3 regions of the Planococcus sp. TJ-201 genome follow, and region 1 is predicted to be linked to each of the others. Evidence: riboswitches for the same ligand, from Rfam matches in the RefSeq annotation. Region 1 holds a riboswitch; each other region holds the start of a gene.

Region 1 (4,221 bases):
AAGCAGCATAACCGGTATAAATCGCAAATCGACGATAGTTTCAGTTGTTACTTGTATAGAGAAATACATCAGCAAAAATCCTAATGCTCCCCCTGCTATTCCGTCAGCCAGTACGGCTTTTCTGTAAGATTCATCTAATCCAAGTTTCTTTCTAAGTTGCAAATAAATAAAAATCAAGGCAATGAGAACACATAAATTTATGAACAAGTTATCAATAAGATCAAACAAAAGATTTCCTCCACCTATATTTATTGGAATAATATTACAACAAAACTATTAATTGTACATTTTTATTTACTTTAATAATATATCATATAAATATTGTTCAACTATTCTCTTTTCGAATCTTTTACAATCACTTTTCGGCTTTTGTCACAATATCTCTTTATTTCATTAACAACATTGAAGCCCCTCTCTTCCGCCATATCCATAAACTTTTAAAAAGAAAGAAAGTCACCAGCTGAACTGACCCTTCAAGTGATGTACACTATAAAAAAAGATGACTTCGGTGAACTACCGAAGTCATCTTTTGGATACCTATTCCAGCTGCGGGGTTTGTCTTGATAAACTTTCCATTTCAATGAGGCTCAGTTTCCCCAAAAAATCTCTTTTTGATTTATTAGGGATAGATATTCATCCGATAAATTGATTATTTCCAGGTCTCCTGCAAAGTATCTCTAAACAATTCGTCCAGCATTTCCGTCGGATCCTCTACCTCAACCACAAGGTTTCTTGTATACTCCTCGAGCCGTTCCATTTCGCTTTCCAAAAAATCGTTAATCACCTCAATGCGATCCTCTAAATCCATTTCGTCGCCTGCCAGTTTACGTTTCAACAATTGTTCAATTTGTTTTTTCAATTCACCTGTAGGAACAATATCTTCCATTAATTCATTGAAGCCAATTGGTGGTGTCGTATTGTACTTTTCAATCCAGTTGCATGCCAAAATTGGGCGCAGCACATAAAAATATTTTTTGATTTTGACTTCTGGCCCCTGAAGATATTCCTGGTAATTGTTTTTTGCCATGTTTAAATAATGGTATAGCATAGAATTCGGATAAAATACATCTGACTCCAAAGAGCGCATGTGATCAATAAACGAGTCTTTTTGATAATAGATGATGTCGCTTCGCAGCCATTCCAAAAGCGGTGGATTGCTTTTTCGAAACAGGCGAAGTGCTTTAGTCAACTCCCAGCCACTTATGTCCAATAACTCACTAATCGGTTCTTCAATCACGTCTCTCTTTACAGCACTTCCTTGTGGATCAATCGAGAGGTACCATGCCGGCAAATGAATATAAATAAACCGAACATCGTAATCACTGTCTTTTGAAGGAAATCCCCATGCCCGACTTCCAGATTCAACAGCGTATAACACCTTCACATTAAATTTTTCCTCTATGCCGATTAACTTCTGCTGGATAATTTCATTCATATGTATTCCCCTTTGTGAGCTTGTATCTATTAAGTTTATCGGTTATCAAAAGAAATTGAAATCTTAAGATCAAGCTCGTCTGATCATAATCTTTATTCACGCGCCCAGGCCGCAATGCCTGCAATGTCTCCTGGTGTTGTTCTGCAGCACCCTCCAATCATGTGGGCACCTGCTTCATACCATTGGCGTGTATTCAAGGCAAATTGATTTACTGAAGTTCCTTCACCCCAGGTCTTGCTCGACGGGTCATATTCTTCGCCTGAATTCGGATACACAATGATGGGTTTCGCCGTTTGGCTTTTCACTTCTTTAATCAGCGATTCGATTAGGTGGGGTGCTGAACAATTGATGCCAATTGCGGCTGCTTGCGGTTGTTTGTCCAGCCACTCTGCACACTTTGAGATTTTGTCTCCATCACTTATATGACGTTCATCTTTTGCGCTAAAACTGAACCACGCATAGACCTCTGGAAATTCCTTTAATACTGCCACAATTGCTTTGGCTTCTGCCAAGCAAGGAATGGTTTCACACGCTAAAATATCTGCACCTGCATCGATCAATATACGGATCCGTTCCTTATGGAAATTTATTAGTTCCTGTTCGCTTACCGCATAATCGCCGCGGTATTCAGAGCCATCTGAAAGAAAAGCACCATATGGGCCGACAGAGGCAGCCACAATTGGCTTTGGCCTGTTCGACCGGTTTTCCACCCTGCTCCAAAATTCATCCCGGGCCTCTGCTGCAAGTTTCACCGATTTTCCGATCAGGCTGTTTGCTTCGTCCTCGCTCAATCCTTTTTCTTTGTATCCTTCAGTCGTTGCCTGGTAGCTGGCGGTGATGGCGCAGTCTGCACCGGCGTGGAAATAGTCCAAGTGAACTTTTTTGATTAGCTCGGGATTTTCCATGAGCACTTTTGCCGACCATAGACGATCATGTAAATTGCAGCCATACTCCTCAAGCTCTGTCGCCATTGCACCATCAACAATAACAATAGGGAAGTGATTTAAAATTTGTTCGATCGGGTTCATTCCACAACATCCTTTCCACATTCAAGCTTATTGCAACAACTCTGGATCTAAAGAAGCTGTCGGTCTATCAAATAAGTACACTTTGGAATTGGGCGCAAGTCACGCGGCTGCTGTCCCGAGTAGCGTGTCTACGCAATTTTCTTGTTAAATAAAAAAACCTCTTCCAATAGGAAAGAGGTTTTGGCCGAATTCTTATCTCTCAGAATAAAACACTCTGCAGGAATTAGCACCTCTCATACAAATGATGGTTGCTGGACGTCATAGGGCCTGTCCCTCGGTCTCTCTTGATAAGTTATTTAGTTTTTGCATATTAACGATAGTATGGGACATTGCCTCTCTTGTCAAACACATTTTGCTTCAAATATGGACTTGTCTAAAGGATGGAAGGGGCAAGGCGCACAATGAACGATTGACAATCCATCAAATCTTCCATACGATCTATTAATAATTCACATGCGATTTTTCATAAAGCTGTTATTTTGAAACTGACTTTTTTCCACAAAGAATGGAGCGAGAAAATGACTAAACAAGCTGTTTTTGAAGTGGCGATAATTGGTGCAGGAACGATGGGAATGGCGGCTGGTGCTTTTTTGGCGCAGCAAAAAGTAAAGACTGTCTTGATAGATGCCTTCGATCCGCCGCATAGCCATGGCAGCCATCACGGCGATACCCGCTTGATCCGTCATGCGTATGGGGAAGGCAGGCAGTACGTAACGTTAGTAAAACGGGCCCAGCAATTGTGGCAAGAACTGGAACAGCAAACAGGATATAAAATTTTTGAAAATACCGGCGTAATCGGCCTGGGTCCGGAAGATTCGCCTTTTTTAGTGGAGATGATGGCTTCTGCGGAGAAGCATAACCTTTTGTTAGAGCTGATGACGGGCTTGGAAGTTAATGCGAGATGGCCTGGATTTTCTGTACCGGATCATTTTATTGGCTGCTTTGAAACACAGTCGGGCATTCTGTACAGTGAAAATGCCATTCTGGCCTATAAAGAAACCGCTCTTGCACATGGTGCGAGCTTCGTTCCAAATACAAGGGTTCAGCACATAGACCTGAATGATGAACAAGGTGTCAAGATTTCCACTGAACGTGCGACATTTTATGCCAAGAAAGTCATTGTCACGGCGGGAGCCTGGGCGGCAAAGCTGTTGCCGGATTTAACGCTGCCGCTTCAACCCACTCGCAAAGCTGTTGCTTGGTTTGAAGCACCTTCCGACTTGTACGATGCTGTTAATTTCCCTGCTTTTTTTGTAGAAGATCAGAATAAGAAATTTTATGGTTTTCCTAAGTTGAATGGTGGCGGGGTCAAAATTGGGAGATCCGATGGTGGGCAGCCGATCGATCCAGATCGTCAAACGCAAAACTTTGGATTATACGAAACAGATGAAAACGACTTGCGGGAAGGGCTGGAACGTTACTTGCCTCAGGCAAATGGCAAACTGGAGCAAGGCAAAACGTGTCTATACACACTTTCAAGCGATAATGATTTTATCGTTGATGTTCATCCGGAAGACAGCCGTATTATTTTTGCCTGCGGGTTTTCCGGACACGGTTTCAAATTTGGCAGTGTCATGGGAGAAGTGTTGAGCCAACTGGCTATGACAGGCGAAAGTGAGCTGGATATTTCCATCTTCGCCCTCAACAGATTTGGTTTGCAGCCTGAAGCACAGGAAGGCTCGCGATAACAAGTTTCTGAAAAAGGTGGAAGTGACGAAAATCCACCTCCTTATTCCACACAAAAAAATCCCGGTCAGC
Region 2 (4,221 bases), on a different contig from region 1:
CTCCCTTAATTGTATAAGTTATATTTCAAATGAAAATCATTCTCATTTTCAATTATAAGGTGCTAACTGATAAAGTCAACCAGATTTTGAGGAAAACAATATTTTATCAATATATATGTCGAATATATAGCGGGAAGCAGCCTTGTTCATCTTACTCCTCATTTTTTAAGAAAGAAAATAAGGAGGAGATTCTGCGTCTTTCACAGGTTTGGAGCCGTATATTGAGTTATTTCCGCATTAGAAAAACGGGCTTGCGCAAAATATAAGAACCCTTTAGCTAACTAGCAAAAGGGTTCTAATTCGGCAATAATTTAGTATTTTGTTGATACGGCAAGTTCTTGGTTTAATTAGCAATACTCAGCCCATTACGGCGGGCTACTTGGGCCAATGCCTGATTTAGGTCTTGGACCAGATCATCCGGATGTTCAAGGCCAACAGAGTAGCGCAGCAAGCCATCTGTGATTCCACGTTTTTCACGTTCTTCGACAGGCATTGAGCCGTGGGACATGGTTGCTGGGTAAGACAGGATCGATTCAACAGCACCCAGGCTGACAGCAAATACGGGAATTCTCAAATGATCCACAAAGACACGGGCTGATTTTTTATCAGCTAAGCGGAAGGAGAGAACGGCGCCTGCGCTTCTGGCCTGGCGTTCGTGAATCGGATTGCCAGGATGAAATGAAAATCCTGGGTAGTAAACTTCTTCGATCAATGGATGGTTATGCAGATATTCTGCGATTGTGCGTGCCGATTCGGACGACTGTCCCAACCGGGCACCCAATGTCTTGATGCCTTGAATCAGCAAGTAAGAATCTTGTGCGCCTAGAACCGAACCAAAAGTATTTTGAATAAAGCCCAGCCGGTTTCCAAGTTCTTCATCTTTAGTCACCGCAAGTCCTGCGATGACATCGCTGTGTCCTGACAGGAATTTCGTTGCGCTATGGAGAACGATATCTGCACCAAGCGCCAACGGATTCTGGTAAAGGGGCGTCATGAATGTGTTGTCGACGAATGTCAGGCAGCCATTGGCTTTCGCTAGTTTTGCAGCGATTTCGATATCTGTAATGTTCATGACCGGATTAGATGGAGTTTCCAAATAAACCACTTTTGTGTTCGGCTGGATCGCGTTCGCCATTTCGTTCAAATCGGTCATATTGACGAATGTGTACTCGATATTAAATTTATCCAAAACTTCGGTAATGAACCGGTAAGTTCCCCCGTAGACATCCTCTGAGACGAGGACGTGATCACCTGAAGATAGGAGCATGAAAGCGGAAGAAATAGCAGCCATTCCTGATGAAAAGGCAAATCCACGTTTGCCGCCTTCTAGGTTAGCGATAGTTTCTTCCAATGCCAGACGAGTCGGATTTCCAGAGCGGCTATAATCAAAAGGCCCAAACGAATCAAGACTCTTCTGATGAAATGTGGAAGATAAGTAGATGGGTACGTTAACGGCCCCAGTTTGCGGGTCAACTCCGGTAGAGTGGATAAACTTGGTTTCAATACGATCCGTCATATTCAACAACCTCCTCTTTCAATTTCGAAAATGCCTGTGACAGGTCAGCAATTAAATCTTCAGCGAGTTCGACACCGACCGAGAAGCGCAGTAGTCGGTTGCAAACACCGCGTTTGGTGCGTTCTTCAAATGGAATGTCTGCATGAGTTTGGGTAGCGGGATACGTAATAAAGCTCTCAACGCCGCCTAAGCTCTCGGCAAAGGTAATTAACTTGATGTTTTCCAGGAAAGGTCCGACCCATTCTTCTTGCTGCAAGCGGAATGACAGCATGCCGCCTCTTCCGGGATACAGTACATCCGAAATCGCGGGCTGCTCGGCAAGAAAAGCGGCAATCGCTTTTGCATTGGCTTCATGTTGACGCATGCGCAGAGGCAAAGTCTTTAATCCACGGATTAGCAGCCAAGAATCAAAAGGCGACAGTACCGCGCCGACGGAGTTATGGAACATCGAGAGTTTTTGACAGATGCTTTCTCCTTTTGCAACAACTAGACCCGCGAGAACATCATTGTGTCCGCCAATGTATTTTGTGGCACTGTGGATGACGATATCTGCTCCCAATTCGATCGGCTGTTGGAAGAAAGGAGTAAGGAATGTATTGTCGACAATCAAGAGCAGATTATGTTTTTTTGCCAATCCGGCATAAGCGGTAAGGTCGATTTCCTGCATCAGCGGATTGGTCGGTGTTTCAATAAAGAGTGCCCGGGTATTTATCGTAATTTTTTCTTCGGTGTCCTGTACATCTTCAAACGCTGCATATTTCGGGTGGATATTGTAAGCTGCTGCAAAATGGTCCAATAGGCGATAAGTTCCACCATAAATATCTTCCGGCACTAATAGTTCATCGCCTGGACGGAAAAGAGACAAAACCAGTTGGATGGCTGCCATGCCGGAACTACAGGCAAATCCGGCATCTGCGCCCTCAAGTTCTGCAAATCCTTCTTCCAGAACAGAACGCGTTGGATTTTTTGTTCGTGTATAGTCATAGCCAGTTGATTGCCCAAGCCCTTGGTGTTCATAGGCCGTCGATAAGTAAATGGGCGGGTTGACCGCTCCCGTTGCCGCGTCGCTGCGATTGCCTAGTTGAACCAATAACGTTTCCAAGCTGTGTTTTGTCATTTCACTCATCCTTTCAACAATAAAACAGGGGCTGTTCTTCAAAAGAAGAAAGCCCCTGTCTGGAAATGCATTCTTCTCATCTGGTAGGCAGCGCCTATTGGAATTAGCACCGTAGTCTTCGTCAGACTGGTTGCTGAGACTTCACAGGGCCAAGTCCCTCCGTCTCTCTAGATAAGAAATATCATATAAAGTTATAAGTTGGTCTGTTTCGATGTTTCTAATCTTAATTCATTTAGTATCGGAAAGCAAGAGAGAAAACCAAATAATTGAAATAAAAAGATATTATGAAACGAAGAGGAAAGCAATAAAGCTGAAGTATCCCAAAAGCTCAGCGTCTCTGTATGGAAACGAATCAATCTTTTATTTCGTTTGTCAAAATGATATAATGGTTGAATGAAATTTCTATGCAAAGGGGAAAGCGAATGTATATTGTTACCTCGACAGTGGTGGTTCCGCCTGGAAAAACGGAAGAAGTCATCGGTATTTATCAAAAACGTTCACGACGTGTAGACTCGGCGGAAGGTTTTCATTTGTTCAGGCTTATTCAAAACACCAAAAGAAAAAATGAATTGACAGTGCATATGGAATGGCAATCGAAAACAGCTTATATGAACTGGGTGAAAAGTCAGGAATTCAAGGAAATCCACGACATGGAAAAAAATTATCCGGACCAGGAATTGGCGAAAATCATTCCAACAGTAAGGCAGTATGAAGTGGTGGCCGAATGAACAAAGAGACTAAAAATAAAATTGCTGCTGATACCGCGAAAAGTATATATGATGCTTACCCAACGCTATGGGAACGTTTTGGCGAGAGAGGTTATGAGCACACGGAAAAAGATAATCATCATCACCTGGATCATTTGGATACTGCATTTTCCCTTAACGATGAAAAAATATTTACTGATTACGTCCTCTGGCTTGAAACTGTGCTGACCAGCCGCAACGTGGAGACGGTTTTGATTATTGATAATTTTGAACGCTTACAACAAGTTTTGCCAGGGAATATAGATACAGATGAAGAAGTCTTTATGCTGCGTTGTTTAACAAATGCGATTGCGGTATTAAGCCCTTCATAAAGTAAGGAGGGGAACATGAACAGTACATCACAAGAACTGGCCAATTTATTTTTGGCTGGCAATGAAGAGCAAGCTTTACGACTAGTCCAAACGTATTTAGAAGAACATACAAAAGAAGAACTTTACCAATGGGTATTGACTCCTGCGATGTATTGGATCGGAGAGCAATGGGAAAAGAATGTTATCACAGTTGCCGATGAACATTTAGCAACTGCCATTTGCGATTTTGTAGTATCGGTTACGGAAGTGCGTCGGCCGGTACAAGTTCCCAATAGAAAGAAAGTCATGGTGCTTGGCCCTGAAGGGGAAGACCATTACATTGGCTTGAAAATGGTGGCTTCTTTATTTAAGGAGTGCGGCTGGGAGGTTCAGTATCTGGGTCCAAACTTGCCGCTTGATGCGGCTATTGATTCTGCAAAGCGCTGGGAACCTGATGTCATCGCCTTATCGGCTGCTTTGGCATATCGGCTTCCTGTTTTAAAAAACTATGCAGAGTCGTTCGTCGCACTT
Region 3 (4,221 bases), on a different contig from region 1:
GCTGATTTTATTGGTAACCAAATCGGTTTCCATGGAAGATGCAAAAAACGATGTGCAATTCAATGTACTGCTGCTCATTGCCAGTGCATTTGGTGTGGGTGCCGCTATGACCAAAACCGGTCTGGCGCAATGGGCGGCGGACGGATTGTTGGCAGTCGGCCAGCCGTTTGGATTGCTGGCGATTCTCATTTTGATTTACTTGCTGACCAGCATTTTTACAGAACTCATCACCAACAGTGCTGCCGCTGTATTAATGATCCCCATCGGCATCGAAATGGCAAGCAACCTACAGCTCGATCCAATGGGTTTTGCCGTTATCATCACCATTGCGGCTTCTGCCAGTTTTATTACGCCCATTGGCTACCAAACCAACCTAATTGTCTATGGGCCGGGCGGCTATAAATTCATAGATTACGTCAAAGTAGGTACGCCACTCAGCATCCTGGTGATGTCAGTTACCATCGGAATTGTTTACTACTACTGGTTCTAGGAGGAGAAGGAATGACCAAATCAACCAATATCACCTGGCATGAGTCGGGCATCACGAAACAAGATAGACAGAAATTGAACGACCACAAAAGCGGTGTACTCTGGTTTACCGGCTTGTCGGGATCCGGAAAATCAACAGTTTCGGTTGCACTGGAAAAAGAAATACATGCACTTGGCATTCGGACGTATTTATTGGACGGCGACAATGTCCGCCACGGCTTGAATAAAAACTTGGGGTTCAGTCCAGAAGACCGGACGGAAAATATCCGCCGGATCGGTGAAGTCGGAAAGCTCATGAGCGACGCAGGTGTACTGACTTTGTCAGCATTTATCTCGCCGTATCAGGCAGACCGCGATCAAGTTCGGGCTTTGCTTGATGAAGGTGAATTTATTGAAGTTTATGTAAAATGCAGCGTGGATACTTGTGAGGCACGTGACCCGAAAGGGCTTTATAAAAAAGCGAGAGCCGGCGAAATCAAAGGCTTTACAGGCATTGACGCACCATACGAAGAACCGTTAAATCCGGAAATTGTGATCGAAACGGACAAGCAAAATTTGGAAGACTCGGTGCAGGTGATTGTTGAGTATTTAAAGAAAGCAGGTTACTTGAACGGATGAATAATTGACTGAATAAAAAATAGAGAGTTCTAGAATTTCATTCCATAAGAAAACGGTATTTTCAGAATATTATTGACAGCTATCTTTTATTAGTATAGTATTTATAAAATATTAAAACCTAGTATTCTTATAAGGTATTTCTTATCATGAGAGGTGGAGGGACTGGCCCTTTGAAGCCTCGGCAACAGCTTTGGTCATTGACCGGGGATCATGTGCCAATTCCAGCAGGTCCCAATCGGATCTGGAAGATAAGAAGACAGGCAGCCGCAAACGCGCATTCGATCCCTCTCTTCTTGTTCTATTAGAAGAGGGGGTTTTTATTTAGACTTCACCTGAAGCGATTCTTTAAGGTTTTTATAATGTAGAAGAAAAGTTTCGGAACACATTAGATTTGTTTAAGGGAGGAAGATAGGATGAGCCAAATTGTTTCGTACGAGCAATTTACTGGAGATCCATTCAAGGACCTGGCACCGACCGATCTTTTGAAAGGTGCCGCGGATATTTTAGAGTGGGCTTACGATTCCTACGGAGAAGATGTAGTGTATGCCTGCAGCTTTGGAGCCGAGGGCATGGTATTGATTGACCTGATTTCCAAAGTGAAAAGCGATGCGGAAGTGGTGTTCCTGGATACGGACGTCCACTTCGACCAAACCTATGAACTGATTGAGCGGGTTAAAAAACGCTATCCAAAACTGAATATCCGGATGAAAAAACCGGAACTGACTTTGCAGGAACAAGCCAGCCAGTTTGGAGATGAATTATGGAACAGCCAGCCGGATAAATGCTGCGATATCCGCAAAGTCAAACCGCTGGAACAAACACTTTCCGGAGCACAGGCGTGGATTTCCGGCTTAAGAAGAGAGCAGTCGGCCAGCCGCAGCAAGACGGACTTTATTAACAAAGACAATCGGTTCAAATCGGTCAAGATTTGCCCGTTGATCCATTGGACGTGGGGCGATGTCTGGCAATACATCCAACTGAATAATCTTGAATACAATATTCTGCATGACGAAGGCTATCCAAGCATCGGCTGTAAGCATTGTTCGTTCGCAGTGACGACGGATGGCGACAGCCGCGACGGAAGATGGAAAGGCTTTGCCAAAACGGAATGTGGCCTGCATACATAACCGGGCCGGCAAAAGTGTAAATTAACGATCAGAAAATGACGCAACCTTCGTTTCTCTGGTTAAAAAAAAGGAGTCTAGGAAGCTTATGAAAAAAGTTTATTTAGTTGGTGCAGGTCCAGGCGACCTTGATTTGATTACCGTGAAAGGGCTGAAGGCTATCCAGAAGGCCGATGTCATCCTTTATGATCGCTTAATAAACCAGGATTTGCTGGACGAAGCGAAAGAAAACGCTCAATTGATTTATTGCGGCAAAAGACCGGATAATCATTCCTTAAAACAAGAAGAAATCAATGAGCTGTTATGCCGGTTCGCACTGCAGGGGAAAATCGTAACGCGCTTAAAAGGCGGCGACCCGTTTATTTTTGGAAGAGGTGGAGAAGAGGCAGAGGCATTGGTCGACCACAACATCCCATTTGAAATTGTACCGGGCATTACGGCGGGCATTGCAGCGCCTGCTTATGCGGGAATCCCTGTGACCCATCGCGATTACAGTGCATCTGTTGCTTTTATTTCGGGCGTCAGCAAAGTCGGCGTTGATCAGGATGAATATTGGGAGCATGTGGTCAAGAGCATGGATACGCTATGCATTTATATGGGCGTCAGCAAACTGCCGGAAATTTGCGGACGATTGCTGCGCCACGGGCTGAAACCGACAACGCCGATTGCCTTGATTGAATGGGGCACAACGGAACGTCAGCGGACAGTGACTGGCACGCTCGAAACGATTCTTCGAAACTCCAAAGGTTTCGAGAATCCGTCGATGATTGTGGTAGGAGAAGTGGTACGCCTCAGAGACAAATTGCAATGGTATGAGCAGCTGCAGGTCGAACAGCAGTCTCAGCTTGCCGCCCATGTAGGATAAGGAGATGGTAAAATGCAAGCCGTTTTATATGTAAGCCATGGCAGCCGGGTAAAAGAAACGCGCGAAGAAGCGATGGCATTTATGGAGCAAGTGCGCCAGAAAGTGGATGTTGCTCTTCAGGAAACGTGCTTTTTAGAGTTGGCCAGTCCGGATATTGGCGAGGGCATCGACAGCCTTGCCAAACAGGGCGCTACGGCAATCGCCATCGTACCGGTTTTGCTTCTGAGTGCTGGACATTATTACGAAGACATTCCGGATGAAGTTAAAAAGTCTGCACTGCGTTATCCGGAGATCCACTTTACTTATGGAAAACCACTCGGTGTCCAGGATCGCCTTGTAGAAATTTTAGCCGAGCGCCTGCGGGAAACAAGCGTGGAACGCTTGCCTGATTCAGAAATTCTGTTGGTTGGCCGGGGTGGGAAAAGTTCAGAAATTATCCGCTCGGTCGAAGAAATTGCCGCAAAACTAGCAGTCAAAACGGGTGTGACACATATTGATGTTTGTTATTTAGCAGCCAGCGCTCCGTCATTTGATGAAGGATTGCAAGCCTCGATCGATAGCGGCAGCAAGCAGATTTTCGTTGTTCCTTATTTATGGTTCACGGGACTTTTGGTGAAATCCATGCAGAAGAAAATCAATGGTTTGTCTTCGGACGACCAAGAAATTATATTATGCGGATATTTAGGCAATCATCCATCGATGGTGGATGCTCTTGCTGAACGTGTCCATGAAGCGCTGCAAAGTGAACAGCAGCCAGCATGGTGATTAGCAGAAGGAGAGATTGATTATGAAAGGATTGGCCGGCAAGAAAATAGGGGTGGCAGCTGTCCGTGCCGCAAAGGAAATCAGCGTGCTGATTGAAAAACAATCCGGTACTCCTGTCATTCTCCCGATTCAAGGAAGGCAGCGGCTGAATGAAGACATCAGCGCTCAGAACATCACAGATTTTTTAGCTGAAGATTTCGACTGGGCTATCTTTACGACCGGTATTGGCGCAAGAACCTTAACCGATTCTGCGGAAGGCATCGGACTTCAATCGCGTTACATCAATAAGCTGAAAGAAACACAGGTAGCTGTCCGCGGAAGCAAAACGATGAAATGGATCAAAGAGCATGGCCTGGAACC

Evidence for each region. Region 1 has a riboswitch for S-adenosylmethionine ahead of mmuM (homocysteine S-methyltransferase). Riboswitches for the same ligand answer to the same signal wherever they lie in the genome.
Region 2: it holds a riboswitch for S-adenosylmethionine, as region 1 does, so the genes downstream of both, AC4EG4_RS03900 (methionine biosynthesis PLP-dependent protein) here and mmuM (homocysteine S-methyltransferase) in region 1, are expected to answer to the same signal.
Region 3: it holds a riboswitch for S-adenosylmethionine, as region 1 does, so the genes downstream of both, AC4EG4_RS10870 (phosphoadenylyl-sulfate reductase) here and mmuM (homocysteine S-methyltransferase) in region 1, are expected to answer to the same signal.

Annotation. Positions count from the first base shown of each region.
Region 1 covers NZ_JBZDOG010000003.1:60,117-64,337, reverse strand. Annotated here, with positions in the region: gene AC4EG4_RS08705 (diguanylate cyclase) at 1-228, opposite strand, end outside; gene AC4EG4_RS08700 (nucleotidyltransferase domain-containing protein) at 650-1,435, opposite strand; gene mmuM (homocysteine S-methyltransferase) at 1,528-2,463, opposite strand; SAM riboswitch class I at 2,653-2,757, opposite strand; gene solA (N-methyl-L-tryptophan oxidase) at 2,982-4,151, shown strand.
Region 2 covers NZ_JBZDOG010000001.1:733,403-737,623, reverse strand. Annotated here, with positions in the region: gene metC (cystathionine beta-lyase) at 344-1,516, opposite strand; gene AC4EG4_RS03900 (methionine biosynthesis PLP-dependent protein) at 1,500-2,633, opposite strand; SAM riboswitch class I at 2,707-2,811, opposite strand; gene AC4EG4_RS03895 (antibiotic biosynthesis monooxygenase family protein) at 3,056-3,361, shown strand; gene AC4EG4_RS03890 (hypothetical protein) at 3,358-3,711, shown strand; gene AC4EG4_RS03885 (cobalamin B12-binding domain-containing protein) at 3,727-4,221, shown strand, end outside.
Region 3 covers NZ_JBZDOG010000004.1:39,133-43,353, forward strand. Annotated here, with positions in the region: gene AC4EG4_RS10860 (SLC13 family permease) at 1-490, shown strand, start outside; gene cysC (adenylyl-sulfate kinase) at 502-1,107, shown strand; SAM riboswitch class I at 1,246-1,362, shown strand; gene AC4EG4_RS10870 (phosphoadenylyl-sulfate reductase) at 1,521-2,234, shown strand; gene cobA (uroporphyrinogen-III C-methyltransferase) at 2,320-3,096, shown strand; gene AC4EG4_RS10880 (sirohydrochlorin chelatase) at 3,109-3,861, shown strand; gene AC4EG4_RS10885 (uroporphyrinogen-III synthase) at 3,884-4,221, shown strand, end outside.